3 regions of the Enterobacter sp. C4G1 genome follow, and region 1 is predicted to be linked to each of the others. Evidence: riboswitches for the same ligand, from Rfam matches in the RefSeq annotation. Region 1 holds a riboswitch; each other region holds the start of a gene.
The links. Region 1 has a riboswitch for thiamine pyrophosphate ahead of thiM (hydroxyethylthiazole kinase). Riboswitches for the same ligand answer to the same signal wherever they lie in the genome.
Positions count from the first base shown of each region.

Region 2: another riboswitch for thiamine pyrophosphate. It lies ahead of thiC (phosphomethylpyrimidine synthase ThiC); the one in region 1 lies ahead of thiM (hydroxyethylthiazole kinase).
Region 3: another riboswitch for thiamine pyrophosphate. It lies ahead of thiB (thiamine ABC transporter substrate binding subunit); the one in region 1 lies ahead of thiM (hydroxyethylthiazole kinase).

Region 1 covers NZ_JBQVVV010000002.1:1,393,057-1,398,034, forward strand. Annotated here, with positions in the region: gene ACT9TW_RS20585 (GntR family transcriptional regulator) at 1-443, opposite strand, end outside; gene thiD (bifunctional hydroxymethylpyrimidine kinase/phosphomethylpyrimidine kinase) at 485-1,285, opposite strand; gene thiM (hydroxyethylthiazole kinase) at 1,282-2,052, opposite strand; TPP riboswitch at 2,088-2,185, opposite strand; gene ACT9TW_RS20600 (hypothetical protein) at 2,779-3,240, shown strand; gene ACT9TW_RS20605 (diaminobutyrate--2-oxoglutarate transaminase) at 3,553-4,929, shown strand; gene ACT9TW_RS20610 (pyridoxal phosphate-dependent decarboxylase family protein) at 4,948-4,978, shown strand, end outside.
Region 2 covers NZ_JBQVVV010000001.1:1,344,534-1,349,511, forward strand. Annotated here, with positions in the region: gene thiE (thiamine phosphate synthase) at 1-449, opposite strand, end outside; gene thiC (phosphomethylpyrimidine synthase ThiC) at 449-2,344, opposite strand; TPP riboswitch at 2,423-2,536, opposite strand; gene rsd (sigma D regulator) at 2,591-3,088, opposite strand; gene nudC (NAD(+) diphosphatase) at 3,184-3,957, shown strand; gene hemE (uroporphyrinogen decarboxylase) at 3,998-4,978, shown strand, end outside.
Region 3 covers NZ_JBQVVV010000001.1:1,831,317-1,836,294, reverse strand. Annotated here, with positions in the region: gene ACT9TW_RS08845 (sugar efflux transporter) at 1-643, opposite strand, end outside; gene sgrT (glucose uptake inhibitor SgrT) at 764-916, opposite strand; gene sgrR (HTH-type transcriptional regulator SgrR) at 1,005-2,660, shown strand; TPP riboswitch at 2,697-2,797, shown strand; gene thiB (thiamine ABC transporter substrate binding subunit) at 2,829-3,812, shown strand; gene thiP (thiamine/thiamine pyrophosphate ABC transporter permease ThiP) at 3,788-4,978, shown strand, end outside.

The DNA of each region.
Region 1 (4,978 bases):
TAACGAATACGTTTAAGTAAGAAGACATCGCTTTGCGGCGCAAGTGATAATTGGCTGGCGACCTCTTCCGGGCATTTCACCACTCGCTTATTGACCCACAGCGTATTGGGCTTTTTCCCGCGTAACACCACCTGCTGAGAAAACCCGCGCGCCTCTTTGAGGGAATATTCAAAGATATTATTAATTTGCGTGCCATAACCCCGGGCGCGGGTGACCACGCCCTCTTCTTCCAGCGCCTGCATCGCTTTACGCACAGTGATGCGCGATACCCCGGTCAGCTGGCTCAAGTCGCGCTCACCCGGCAAAATATTCCCGTGTTCCAGCACGCCACTACGCACGGCGTTTTTGACCGTTTCGGCAAACTTAAGATACAGCGGCGTATTGTCCGGCGCGGCGATCCGTTCGTTAAGCTGCTCGATTAACCGGGTATGCGCTTGTTCCATCTGTGTTTTCTCAGGCGTGGTGTTTCCTGTAAGTATACGGCTTACCACCATGCATGAAAATGATGAACCGGCCCAATACCGTGACCCACTTCCAGAGTATCGGCTTTTGCCAGTGCCGCAGAGAGCCAGGTTTTGGCCTCCTGCACCGTATCGGCCCAGGAGTTATGTCGCGGGCGCAGTGCCGCCAGCGCCGCCGAAAGCGTACAGCCCGTACCGTGCGTATTTTTGGTCTGCACCCGCGGCGCGGTAAAACGCATTTCTCCGTCACAGGTAAAGAGCCAGTCCGGGCTTTCGGCATCATCAAGATGGCCGCCTTTCATCAGCACCGCGCCACAGCCCATTGCCAGCAGCGCACTGCCCTGCTCTTTCATCTCGCGTTCATTGCGCGCGTGCGGCGCATTCAGCAGCGCTGCGGCTTCTGGCAAGTTTGGCGTGATCAACGCCACCTGCGGCAACAGTTTTTGTCGCAGCGTCTCGACAGCAGAAACAGACAGCAGCGGATCGCCGCTTTTGGCCAGCATCACAGTATCAAGCACCACGTTTTGTATCTGGTAGCGTTTAAGCCGCTCGGCCACCGCTTCGACAATATCTGTCTCCGCCAGCATCCCGATTTTTGTGGTGTCGATGCGCACATCGCTGAACACTGAGTCCAGCTGCGCTGCGACAAAATCAGGCTCAATGCGATAAACCGACTGCACGCCGCGCGTGTTTTGCGCCACCAGAGCAGTGATAACAGAACAACCATAGGCCCCCAGCGCCGAGAAGGTTTTCAGATCGGCCTGAATACCCGCGCCTCCGCTTGGGTCAGTGCCGGCAATGGTCAGTGCATTAATCCGCTTCATGCCTGTTCCTCCAGGGTGTAAAGCGCATCGAGAAACGCGCTGGCAAAGCTGCCCGGGCCGCGAGAATGTTTAATGGCGACCATTCCTGCACGCTTCATAAACCCACAGGCTGCCGCCACGTTATCCAGCCTATCACCTGGCAATGAGCAGCTGGCGGCCACCACCGCCGAAAGCGCGCATCCGGTTCCCACAACGCGCGTCATCAGCGGATCACCCCCTTTCACCGTATGGGTTCGCAGCCCGTCAGTCACATAATCGACTTCCCCGGTAACCACCACGATGGCGTTGGTCTGTCGCGCCAGCGCTTGCGCCGCGGGCAACGCGCTTGCGGCCGTATCGGTGGTATCAACGCCACGGCCACCGGCACTCATTCCGGCAAGCGCCAGAATTTCCGAGGCATTACCGCGAATAGCGGCAGGTTTGAGCGCGAGGATTTGATGGCAAAATCGGGTACGGAACGTCAGCGCGCCGACCGCAACCGGGTCGAGCGTCCAGGGTTTACCTGCGGCAACGGCGCTCTCTATCGCCCGGCGCATCGACTGCGCGCGGGGGGCGGTAAGCGTGCCGACATTAATCAGCAATGCATCTGCAAAAGTAGCGAACTGTTCAGCTTCTTCCGCTTCAATGACCATCGCCGGAGAAGCACCAAGCGCCAGCAGCACGTTAGCGGTAAAAGTTTGCACGACATCGTTAGTCATGCAGTGCGTGAGCGGGGAACGGGTTCGGAACTGATGTAAAACGTGTAAGTCGAGCAGGTCAGGCTGCATGGTGTCGCTCCTGCCTTGCGTGAAGAAGCGATGACCGGGAAGGCATCTGACTTCCCTACGCTGGCATTATCCAGATCAGGTAATACGGGTATTTCTCAGCCTTCATCGAAGAAGGGCACCCCGAGTCAAATTACACAAAATAATGTAACAGAGGCAGACTAAGGTAAGCTGCACGCAATAGCAAGCCCTGCCCCTTTCAACATCCCCAGCGATACCCACGCTAAACAATCAAATTTTTATCCATTATTTTTTGCCGCAACTATTTTTAAATGCATACATTTAATGTTATTGATTTATGAGTAATTAAACGCTCAGCCTGATTTATTCCGCTTGTGCGCCACTCACAAATACCAATTAAAAACAATGTGTTACGACAGTAATATTCATGTAGTCATAGGCTTATCTAACAGTATCAAATGTGATCTACATCAAAATGGAGTCAGTCCTGATATTGGATAGTTGTCCTCCGTAACCAGTGTCGCTACTAAAGAAACGCATACTAAAATAAGCTCTTCGAAAATTCATAATATTTACGATATTCCTTAATCGCCATATTGATACTGTTCGATGAAATTAATTATATATAGCGCAATAGTTTCTTTGTGCCTGGTCGCGACGGGCATTTTTATTGGCATGATTTATTTTACGCAAATAAACCAGTGCTTATAGTTGTCAGGTAAATAAACGAATTGACTCTGTGTCGTTTTCAATAATCAAGGTCATATAATGAAAAAATTAGTGATGATAGCCGTGGCCCTTTCAACGCTGGCAGGTTGTACAACCCAGGCGGATCGGATGGCGAAATGCGAAGCGCAGGGCATCAGCCGCGATACCTGCTACCTTGCCGAGCAAAACCGGACGGCAGCGGTAAACGCAGCGGCTGAAAAGCAAGCGATGGAGAATGCCGCAGCAGCGGTACAACATGCGCAAGAAGCCAAGATCCACGATCCCATGCGTGAAGCCTCGTTCTCATCGAACGGACTTAATGCCACCATTTCGAACGGCTTTTTTAGCGCAACGGTTAATAGCAAAAAAGCGACCGTTAAACGCTTAAATGCAAATTTTTATGAAATACATGGTAACGGATTTGTTATATCCATTAGCCTTGATGAGAACGGTATTACGGATGCTTCGTGGAATAAAACCAAAGGACGCGAGCACGGACTTTTACAGGTGACACAGAAATAACGAAGCGGAGGAGGCAATAAGCCTCCTTTTCCAGCAAAAAAAGGCACGATTTGTAACACTCTCCCCCCGACTTTTACGGTCACAGCGAAGTCAGCGTAACGTGCTGTTTTTATTACCCGGAACCCACTACTTTCATTCTCAAAACGAGGATATTCCTCCCCCTGAGCGCCATGTAACAAAACAGTAAACAAATTAACCATTGAGCCCCGTGGCAAAAGGCTCTATATTGGCGGCGTTTTTTTCAGGCCCCATCTGTTTTTTAACTTTTTATTCAATCGTGGCTCATAACGAAGCGGCGGTTGTAGGAGTGATATGATGACGGATAAAGTCCGTATTGACACCGTAGATGCCCATAAAAGCAACGAAACCTATCTGGCCCGTCAGGCCGAGTTTGAATCTAACGTCAGGAGTTATCCGCGCAAGCTGCCTTTAGCTATCACTAAAGCAGACGGCGTGTGGATCACCGATGCAGATAATAAAGAATACCTTGACTGTTTAGCAGGCGCAGGCACCCTTGCGCTTGGCCATAACCACCCTGATGTGCTGAAAAGCATCCAAAATGTCATTACCAGCGGCTTGCCGTTACATACATTGGATCTGACTACGCCGTTGAAAGACGCGTTCTCCGAATATCTGCTGTCTCTGCTGCCTGGTCAGGGCAAAGAGTATTGCCTGCAATTCACCGGCCCATCTGGTGCTGATGCTGTTGAAGCAGCGCTGAAACTGGCGAAAAAAGTTACCGGCCGTAGCGGTATCATCAGCTTCTCTGGTGGCTACCACGGTATGACTCACGGCGCACTGTCCGTGACCGGCAACCTGTCTCCGAAAGAAGCGGTTGACGGCATGATGCCAGAAGTTCAGTTCATGCCTTACCCACATCAGTACCGTTGCCCACTGGGTATCGGCGGTGAAGCGGGCGTGAAAGCGCTGACCTACTACTTCGATAACCTGATCAACGACGTAGAAAGCGGCGTGCGCAAACCTGCTGCCGTTATTCTGGAAGCGGTTCAGGGCGAAGGCGGCGTGAACCCGGCTCCGGCTGAGTGGTTGCAGCGCATCCGTAAAGTGACTCAGGAACACGGCATTCTGCTGATCCTCGACGAAGTTCAGGCAGGCTTTGCCCGTACAGGTAAATTCTTCGCCTTCGAACACGCAGGTATCGAGCCAGATATCATCGTGATGTCCAAAGCTGTTGGTGGCGGTCTGCCACTGGCCGTGCTCGGTATCAAAAAGCAGTTCGATGCATGGGCACCAGGTCACCACACCGGTACTTTCCGCGGCAACCAGCTGGCGATGGCAACCGGTCTGACGACGCTGAAAATCCTCAAAGACCAGAACATCGCAGGCAAAGTGGCTGCACAAGGCGAATGGCTGAAAGCACAGCTGGCTGAGCTGCAAAAACGTTATCCGGTAATCGGTCATATTCGTGGTCTGGGCATGATGATCGGTATCGAGATCGTTAAGCCACACGAAGCGGCTGACCACATGGGTTGCTACCCGGGCGATGGCGAGCTGTCTGCGCTGATTCAGAAGAAGTGCTTCGAAGCTGGTCTGATTCTGGAACGTGGCGGTCGTAACGGCATTGTGCTGCGTCTGCTGCCTTCTCTGCTGATCAGCGATGAAGAGCTGAAGATCTTCCTGGATAAATTCGAGCAGGCACTGCTTGCTGCGGGCGTTCGCCCGGCGTAACCGGAGTTATTGATTACGATGTCTGATTCAAACCCAATTTTGTTCTCCT
Region 2 (4,978 bases), on a different contig from region 1:
GCCAACTGCCCAAGACCCTGGGGTGCTGAAGGCATCTGTTTGGTCTGTGTCGGGAAGACGTGGCCAAGTGCGATATACGAAGGGCGAGCGGCCAGTGCAATATCGATCTCCATGTCGTCATGGGTCGAGACGCCAAGACGCAGTCCCGCTTCACGAATGGCCCGGAGATCGGTTTTCTCCAGGTCTTCCTGACCCAGGTGCACGCCGTAAGCCTGGTGCTTAATGGCCAGTCGCCAGTAGTCGTTGATAAACAGGCGGGCGTCATAACGACGCCCCAGTTCAATGGCGGCGACCACATCGGCCTCCACCTCTTCATCACGTTTATCTTTGATACGCAGCTGGATGGTGCGAACGCCTGCCTCCAGCAGGCGCGCAATCCACTCAACGCTATCCACTACCGGGTAAAGCCCTAGCCGAAAGGGAACCGGTGGGAAATCAGGCTGATACATTACGCCTCCTCTTTTTTGAGGTAGATTTCGCCGCCTTTTGCGCGGAAGTTATCTGACATGTCCGCCATGCCCACTTCAATAGCCTGTGCCGCTGCGTAATCACGCACTTCCTGGGTGATTTTCATGGAGCAGAACTTTGGCCCGCACATGGAGCAGAAGTGCGCCACTTTACCGGATTCCTGTGGCAGGGTTTCGTCGTGGTAGGCGCGGGCGGTGAACGGGTCGAGCGCCAGGTTGAACTGATCTTCCCAGCGGAATTCGAAGCGTGCTTTCGACATCGCGTTATCACGGATTTGCGCGCCCGGATGGCCTTTCGCCAGATCCGCTGCGTGGGCGGCAATTTTGTAGGTGATCAGACCCTGTTTGACATCTTCTTTGTTCGGCAGACCGAGGTGCTCTTTCGGCGTTACGTAGCAGAGCATGGCGCAGCCGAACCAGCCGATCATCGCCGCGCCAATCCCGGAGGTGAAGTGGTCGTAGCCTGGCGCGATATCTGTGGTCAATGGCCCCAGAGTATAGAACGGCGCTTCGTGGCAGTGCTCCAGCTCTTCGGTCATGTTGCGGCGGATCATCTGCATAGGGACATGTCCCGGTCCTTCAATCATCACCTGCACGTCATACTCCCAGGCGATTTTGGTCAGTTCGCCCAGCGTATGCAGTTCGGCAAACTGCGCTTCGTCGTTGGCATCCTGAATCGAGCCTGGACGCAGGCCATCGCCCAGTGAGAGCGAAACGTCGTAGGCCGCGCAGATTTCGCAAATCTCGCGGAAGTGCTGGTACAGGAAGTTTTCCTGATGGTGCGACAGGCACCATTTGGCCATGATTGAGCCGCCGCGCGAGACAATCCCGGTCAGGCGTTTAGCGGTCATCGGCACATAACGCAGCAGCACACCGGCGTGGATGGTGAAATAGTCCACACCCTGTTCAGCCTGCTCCAGCAGCGTATCGCGGAAGGCTTCCCAGGTGAGGTTTTCGGCGATGCCGTTCACTTTTTCCAGCGCCTGATAAATGGGCACAGTACCAATCGGTACCGGGCTGTTACGCAGGATCCACTCGCGGGTTTCGTGGATGTAACGCCCGGTAGAGAGGTCCATCACCGTGTCTGCACCCCAGCGGGTAGACCAGACCAGTTTTTCCACCTCTTCTTCAATGGAGGAGGTCACCGCCGAGTTACCAATGTTGGCGTTGACCTTCACCAGGAAGTTACGCCCGATGATCATCGGCTCTGATTCTGGGTGGTTGATGTTCGCTGGGATAATGGCGCGCCCGGCGGCCACTTCGTCACGCACAAATTCCGGGGTGATATTTCCCGGCAGACGCGCGCCGAAACCTTCTCCTGGATGCTGGTGGCGCAGCACTTCACCGCGAATACGTTCACGTCCCATATTTTCGCGGATGGCGATGAACTCCATTTCCGGCGTGACGATACCCTGGCGCGCATAGTGTAGCTGGGTTACGCATTTGCCTGCTGAGGCGCGTTTCGGGGTCAGCAGGCCGGTGAAGCGCAGCTCGTCCAGACCGTCGTCGGCCAGGCGCTCTTTGGTATATGCGGAGCTTTGCTCGTTGAGTTCTTCGCTGTCATTACGGGCGTCAATCCACGGCTGGCGCAGCTTTGCCAGACCCTGCTGAACGTTGATCGCAATCTCAGGATCGCCATACGGGCCAGAGGTGTCATACACCGGGATCGCTTCGTTATCTTCAAACTGCGGATCCTCTTTGCTGCCGCCAATGAGCGTTGGGCTAAGCTGGATTTCACGCATCGGGACGCGGATATCCGCCTGAGAGCCGGTAATATAAATGCGGTTTGAGTTCGGGAAAGCGGTGCCTTCCAGGGTGTCGATGAAGTGTTGTGCTTGTGCGCGTTGTTCGCGACGGGTCAGTTTAGTGGTAGACATAGCTCATTCCAAAAGTGAAGGACATGGCTTGTCAGACGACGGATGAAGCAAGAGGAGATCGCCCAGGGGCGATACAACAGCAGTGTGACTCTTGTTCCCTTCGCAGGTATTAGCCTGATCAGGTTCCGCGGATCCCGAATTAACGGTCTCAGCCCGCGTTTTTGCAAACGCTGGGCACTCCGACAAGAAAAATCCCCCTCGTGAGAGGGGCGAATGTTTGTAAATTACTCGTTAACGATTAAGAACTCAAGCAGGCCGCGCGATGTTCTCTTCGTTACTGATGTTCAAATCGTTGTCCAGCGCGAGGGCGATCAGTTTATCTTCCAGCGTAAATCGCTCTTCCAGGGCTTCGCCAAGATCGGACAGCGCCTGCTGGAACTCAAGATAGTTATCGTGATCAATAGCGTTCTCAAGCGTGGAGTCGTAGTAGTCCATAATCTGCTGAGTGTTGGCTTCCAGCAGCGGATAGAGTTTGCTGGCCGCTAAATACGGCGTTGTCCCTTCCATTTCGCGGATAATACGTTCATAAATATTGAAATGGCCGTCGGACAAGTAGTCGACCAGGCTCTGACAAAAATCATCCAGCGCTTTTTCGTTCAGGCGCATGTAGGATTCTTTGCCAGGCTTAATACCGACCAGATTGTAATAAGCCACGAGCAGATGCTTGCGTACATGTAGCCAGCGATCCACCAGTTTGTTACTTCCTCCAACGCGCTCTGTCAGGCTTTCCAGCTGGTTTAACATGTTCGACTCCGCAAGGTTTAGAATTGAATCTGCTTACCCAAAATTTAACCACGATGCTAACAACATGTCAGTGAAGCGAAGGTAGTGCAATAGATATGGATCGTATTATTGAAAAATCAGATCTCGGTTGGTGGTTAGTCAGTCACGAACAAAAATTATGGTTGCCCGCAGGGGAAATACCCTATGGCGCGGCAGAAAAATTCGATCTTGTGGGCCAACCTGCGCTGAGGATCGGCGAGTGGCAGGGCGATCCTGTGTGGATGATCCAGCAGGCCCGCCGTCAGGATATGGGATCGGTTCGTCAGGTACTCGATCTTGATGTCGGGCTGTTCCAGCTGGCTGGCCGCGGTGTGCAGCTGGCGGAGTTTTACCGTTCGCATAAATACTGCGGCTATTGCGGCCATACCATGCATCCGAGCAAAACCGAATGGGCGATGCTGTGCAGCCATTGCCGGGAACGTTACTACCCGCAAATTGCGCCGTGCATCATTGTCGCTATCCGCCGGGAAGATTCGATCCTGCTGGCGCAACACACCCGCCATCGCAACGGCGTACATACCGTGTTAGCCGGATTCGTTGAAGTGGGTGAGACGCTGGAGCAGGCAGTAGCACGCGAAGTCATGGAAGAGAGCGGGATTACGGTGAAAAACCTGCGCTATGTCACCTCACAGCCGTGGCCGTTCCCGCAATCACTGATGACCGCGTTTATGGCCGAATACGACAGCGGCGAGATCGTTATCGACCAGAAAGAGCTGCTGGAGGCGAACTGGTATCGTTACGACGATTTACCGCTGTTACCGCCACCGGGCACCGTGGCGCGCCGGCTTATTGAAGATACCGTAGCAATGTGTCGGGCTGATGCTGAGTGACATGTTACACTGAGGCCATGACGCTTAAGGAACTGCAAAAATGACCGAACTGAAGAACGATCGTTATCTGCGTGCGCTGCTGCGCCAGCCCGTTGATGTCACTCCGGTGTGGATGATGCGCCAGGCTGGCCGCTATCTCCCGGAGTACAAAGCCACCCGTGCCCAGGCGGGGGATTTTATGTCGCTGTGCAAAAACGCGGAACTGGCTTGCGAAGTGACGCTCCAGCCGCTGCGACGTTATCCACTGGACGCGGCGATCCTCTTTTCGGACATTCTGACTATCCCTGATGCCATGGGTCTTGGCTTGTATTTCGAAACCGGCGAAGGCCCGCGTTTCACTTCCCCGATTAAGAGCAAAGCGGATGTCGATAAGCTGCCTGTTCCCGATCCTGAAGGTGAACTGGGCTACGTGATGAATGCGGTACGCACTATCCGCCGCGAGCTGAAAGGCGAAGTGCCGCTGATTGGCTTCTCCGGCAGCCCGTGGACGCTGGCGACTTACATGGTTGAAGGCGGCAGCAGCAAAGCCTTTACCGTGATCAAAAAGATGATGTATGCCGAGCCACTGGCGCTGCACGCGCTGCTCGACAAGCTGGCGAAGAGCGTCACGCTGTATCTGAATGCTCAAATTAAAGCGGGTGCGCAGTCAGTGATGATTTTCGATACCTGGGGTGGTGTGCTGACCGGGCGCGATTATCAGCAATTCTCGCTCTATTACATGCACAAAATTGTTGATGGTCTGCTGCGCGAAAATGAAGGCCGCCGCGTGCCGGTAACGCTGTTCACCAAAGGTGGCGGTCAGTGGCTCGAAGCGATGGCAGCAACAGGCTGTGACGCGCTTGGGCTGGACTGGACGACCGATATCGCCGATGCACGTCGCCGCGTGGGCGACAAAGTGGCGCTGCAAGGCAATATGGACCCATCCATGCTGTATGCACCGCCTGCACGTATCGAAGAAGAGGTCGCAACTATTCTGGCGGGCTTTGGTCAGGGTGAAGGCCACGTCTTTAACCTCGGTCAC
Region 3 (4,978 bases), on a different contig from region 1:
TATCTTTCCAGCCGCTGACCTGAGCAACCAGTTTGTCTGGCGTTTGCTCAACCCTTGCAACCGAAGGCAGTGCAAAGGCAATCAGTACAAGGCTGATGGCAAAAATCCCTGCTGCAATCGAAAACATGACCGTAAAGCCATAACTCAGCGCCAGCATGAATGCCAGCGGCGGGCCAATAACCCACGCGAGAGAGAGCTGCGCACGCATTACCGAGCTGAACATCACCACTTCGCGGGCAGAACTGTCCGCATACTCACGGGCCAGCGCAAACAGCTGCGGCATGGCGGTATTGGCCAGCGCCGCCAGCAGCACGCCGCAGGTGAGCAGCGTCATATAGTGACGATTAAAGGCAAACAGCAAGGCATTACCGATGGCCATAGCGCAACAAAACAGAATCAATTTTCGGCGATCGCCCCGGCTGTCGGAACGCTTAGCAAGCCACAGGCTGACCATGATCCCGGCGATGGCGTTGACGGTGTAAAACAGGCCAACCCAGAATGGCTGCGCCCCGACTTCGCGGCTGAGAAACAGGCTCAGCGTTGGCGCCTGGAGCGCCCCGGCCACACCCATCATAAAAGCCACCAGCATAAATGCGGCATACACGCCATTCAGGCGTCGCCCCATCGTCATCAACCAGAGCATACGCAAATCCTTGTGAAAGCAGTTTGAAATTGGGTGAAATAGTAAACGAAAAAAGCCAGCAAAAACATTTTGCTGGCGGGTGATTAGCACCAATACTCAGTCACACATGATCGAGGCGAGTTAGCGAGAAGAGGTCGATTTTGTAACATCCCACTGCATCAATTCTTCCAAAATTTTCAGCCGTTGCTCTGCACACTGGCGGGCCAGCCAGGACACTCCCTTTGTCGCTGAAAAGTACTGCTGATAAAACTGACGTGCGGTAGACCTCTTCATAATTTACCTCCTCGCTTCATCGGGAAGAATTATTGGCTTAATATAGGGATAAATAAATTGCTGATTTTTTGTCAGGAGTTCCCCTTTTATGCCTTCTGGTCGTCTGCAACAACAATTTATCCGCCTCTGGCAATGCTGCGAGGGGCAATCCCAGGACACCACGCTAAATGAGCTGGCCGATCTACTGAACTGCTCTCGCCGTCATATGCGTACCCTGCTCAACACCATGCAGCAACAGGGCTGGCTGAACTGGGAAGCAGAGGCCGGACGTGGCAAACGTTCACGCCTGAGCTTCCTCTACACTGGCCTTGCGCTGCAACAGCAGCGCGCAGAAGACCTGCTGGAGCAGGACCGGATCGATCAGCTGGTGCAACTGGTGGGCGATAAGGCTGCCGTACGTCAGATGCTGGTGTCACATCTCGGGCGGAGCTTTCGCCAGGGGCGGCATATTCTGCGGGTGCTCTACTATCGTCCAATGAAAAATCTGTTACCCGGCACGGCGTTACGGCGTTCAGAAACCCATATGGCGCGACAAATCTTCAGCGGCCTGACGCGCATAAATGAGGAAAACGGGGAACTGGAAGCTGATATCGCTCACCACTGGCAGCAACTTTCCACTCTCCACTGGCGATTTTTTTTACGCCCCGGTATTCATTTCCACCACGGACGTGAGCTGGAAATGGCCGATGTCATCGCGTCGCTGGAACGCGCCCGTAAGCTTCCGCTCTACTCACACATCATCCACATCCATTCGCCGACCGCCTGGACGCTGGATATTGAGCTGTCGCAGCCAGACAAATGGCTCCCCTGGCTTCTGGGCTATGTGCCGTCGATGATCTTGCCCGGCGAATGGAGTTCCCTGAATAATTTTGCCAGCCAGCCGGTTGGCACCGGGCCTTACGCCGTTTCACGCAATAATAATAATCAGCTTAAGATCCGCGCTTTTGATGACTATTTTGGCTACCGGGCGCTGATCGACGAAGTGAACGTCTGGGTATTGCCGGATATCAGCGAAGAGCTGAGCGTTGGCCTGACGCTCGAAGGCCCCACCACAGGTGAGAAAGCGGTCGAAAGCCGTCTTGAAGAGGGCTGCTACTATCTGCTGTTTGACAGCCGCACCCATCGCGGCGCAAATCAGGAGGTCCGTAAGTGGATAAGTCATGTACTCGCCCCATCTAACCTGATTTACCACGCGGAAGAACAGTATCAGACCTACTGGTTCCCGGCGTATGGGCTGCTGCCACGCTGGCATCACGCGCGTCCGGTGCCATGCGAAAAACCCGCTGGGCTAGAGTCCATCACCCTGACCTTCTACCGCGAACACGTAGAGCACCGCTTTATTGCCAGAATCATGGCGAAACTGCTGGCAGCCGTTGGGGTGACGCTGGAGATCCAGGAAGTTGATTATGACGAGTGGCACCGCGGCGATGTGGTGAGTGACATCTGGCTGAACAGTGCTAACTTCACCCTGCCGCTCGATTTCTCGCTCTTTTCACACCTGTACGAGGTGCCATTGATCCAGCACTGTATCGACCGGGACTGGCAGCAAGACGCCGCCCAGTGGCGCGCAGGCGAGATGAATCTGGCTTCGTGGTGCCAGCAATTACTGGCTCAGCAGGCCATTGTGCCGTTGATCCACCACTGGCTGATGATTCAGGGGCAACGCAGTATGCGCGGCTTACGCATGAACACACTGGGCTGGTTTGACTTTAAATCGGCCTGGTTTGCGCCGCCTGAGCCATAACACTTTCGCAATATTCACCAAATCATTACAATACCGCCGTTCTCAACGGGGTGCTGCATCACTGATGTGCGCTGAGATAATACCCGTCGAACCTGATCCGGATAACGCCGGCGAAGGGATTTGAGGCTGTCGCTCAAAATCCTTTGCCACTCAACTATGAGGTGCAAAGTGTTAAAAAAAGTTCTTCCTCTGCTGGTGCTGATTGCACTGCCTGCTGCTGCTAAGCCTGTTCTGACGGTCTACACCTACGACTCTTTCTCGGCCGACTGGGGCCCGGGCCCGGTGGTAAAAAAAGCCTTTGAAGCCGACTGTAACTGCGAGCTGAAATTTGTCGCGCTGGAAGATGGCGTTTCGCTGCTTAACCGTCTGCGCATGGAAGGGAAAAACAGCAAAGCCGACGTGGTGCTTGGCCTTGATAACAACCTGCTGGACGCTGCCACACAAACTAAGCTGTTTGCCAAAAGCGGCGTGTCAACCGATGCCGTCAGCGTGCCTGGCGGCTGGAAAAACGACATCTTCGTTCCCTTTGATTACGGCTACTTTGCCTTTGTTTATGACAAAAACAAGCTGAAGAACCCGCCCAAAAGCCTGAAAGAGCTGGTTGAAAGCGATCAGAAATGGCGCGTGATTTACGAAGACCCGCGTACCAGTACCCCGGGTCTTGGCCTGCTGCTGTGGATGCAAAAAGTCTATGGCGATAAAGCGCCGGAAGCCTGGCAGAAGCTGGCTGCGAAAACCGTCACTGTCACGAAGGGCTGGAGTGAAGCCTATGGTCTGTTCCTGAAAGGGGAAAGCGACCTGGTGCTGAGCTACACCACTTCTCCGGCTTACCACATTATTGCCGAGAAGAAAGACAACTACGCGGCTGCAAACTTTGCAGAAGGCCACTACTTGCAGGTTGAAGTGGCTGCACGTACCGCCGCCAGCAAGCAGCCGGAGCTGGCAGAGAAGTTCCTGAAATTTATGGTTTCTCCTGCGTTCCAGAATGCTATCCCGACGGGCAACTGGATGTATCCGGTCACCAGCGTTGCGCTGCCGGCAGGCTTTGATCAGCTTTCTAAACCGCAAACCTCACTGGAGTTTACGCCGCAGCAGGTTGCTGCACAGCGCACAGCATGGGTAAGCGAATGGCAAAGCGCCGTCAGCCGTTAATTGCAGGCTGGTTACTCCCCGGACTGCTCGCCGCCATCCTGATGGTTGCGGTAAGTCTGGGGGCATTTCTTGCGTTATGGTTAAACGCGCCAGAGAGCGATCTGCTCTCTCTCTGGCACGATAGCTATCTCTGGCACGTCATTCGTTTCTCTTTCTGGCAGGCGTTTCTCTCGGCGCTGCTGTCGGTTATTCCTGCCATTTTTCTGGCGCGAGCACTTTACCGAAGACGATTTCCTGGCAGACAGGCATTGTTGCGCCTGTGCGCCATGACGCTGATCCTGCCCGTGCTGGTTGCCGTTTTCGGTATTCTCAGCGTCTATGGCCGTCAGGGCTGGCTGGCCTCGCTCTTTACCCTGCTTGGCCTGGAGTGGACCTTCTCCCCTTATGGATTGAAAGGCATTCTGCTGGCGCACATTTTTTTCAACATGCCGATGGCCACGCGGCTCTTTTTACAGGCGCTGGAGAACATCCCCGGCGAACAGCGTCAACTTGCTGCCCAGCTGGATATGCGCGGATGGTCGTTCTTCCGTTTCGTCGAATGGCCCTGGCTGCGTCGGCAAATTCCACCGGTCGCCGCCCTGATCTTTATGCTCTGCTTTGCCAGCTTCGCAACCGTGCTCTCGCTTGGCGGTGGCCCGCAGGCCACAACGATTGAGCTGGCTATCTATCAGGCCCTGAGCTACGACTACGATCCGGGGCGCGCGGCGCTACTGGCGATCGTACAGATGCTCTGCTGCCTGGTGCTGGTATTACTGAGCCAGCGTCTGAGCAAAGCCATCCCGCCTGGGGCGAATCAGATTTCAGGCTGGCGCGACCCGCAGGATAGCCTGCACAGCCGCCTCACCGATTTCGCACTCATTGCGCTGGCGCTCTTACTTCTGCTGCCGCCGCTTCTGGCGGTGGTGGTGGATGGCCTGAACCTGAATATCCTGTCCGTATTACGACAGCCCGTGCTCTGGCAGGTGACCTTTACCTCATTACGAATAGCGCTGGCGGCAGGGCTGCTGTGCGTTATCCTGACCATGATGTTGCTCTGGAGTAGCCGCGAGCTTTATGCCCGCCAGGCCCGTAAAACCGGACAAGCCCTGGAACTGACCGGTATGCTGATTCTGGCGATGCCCGGTATTGTGCTGGCTACAGGTTTCTTTTTACTCTTCAACACCACC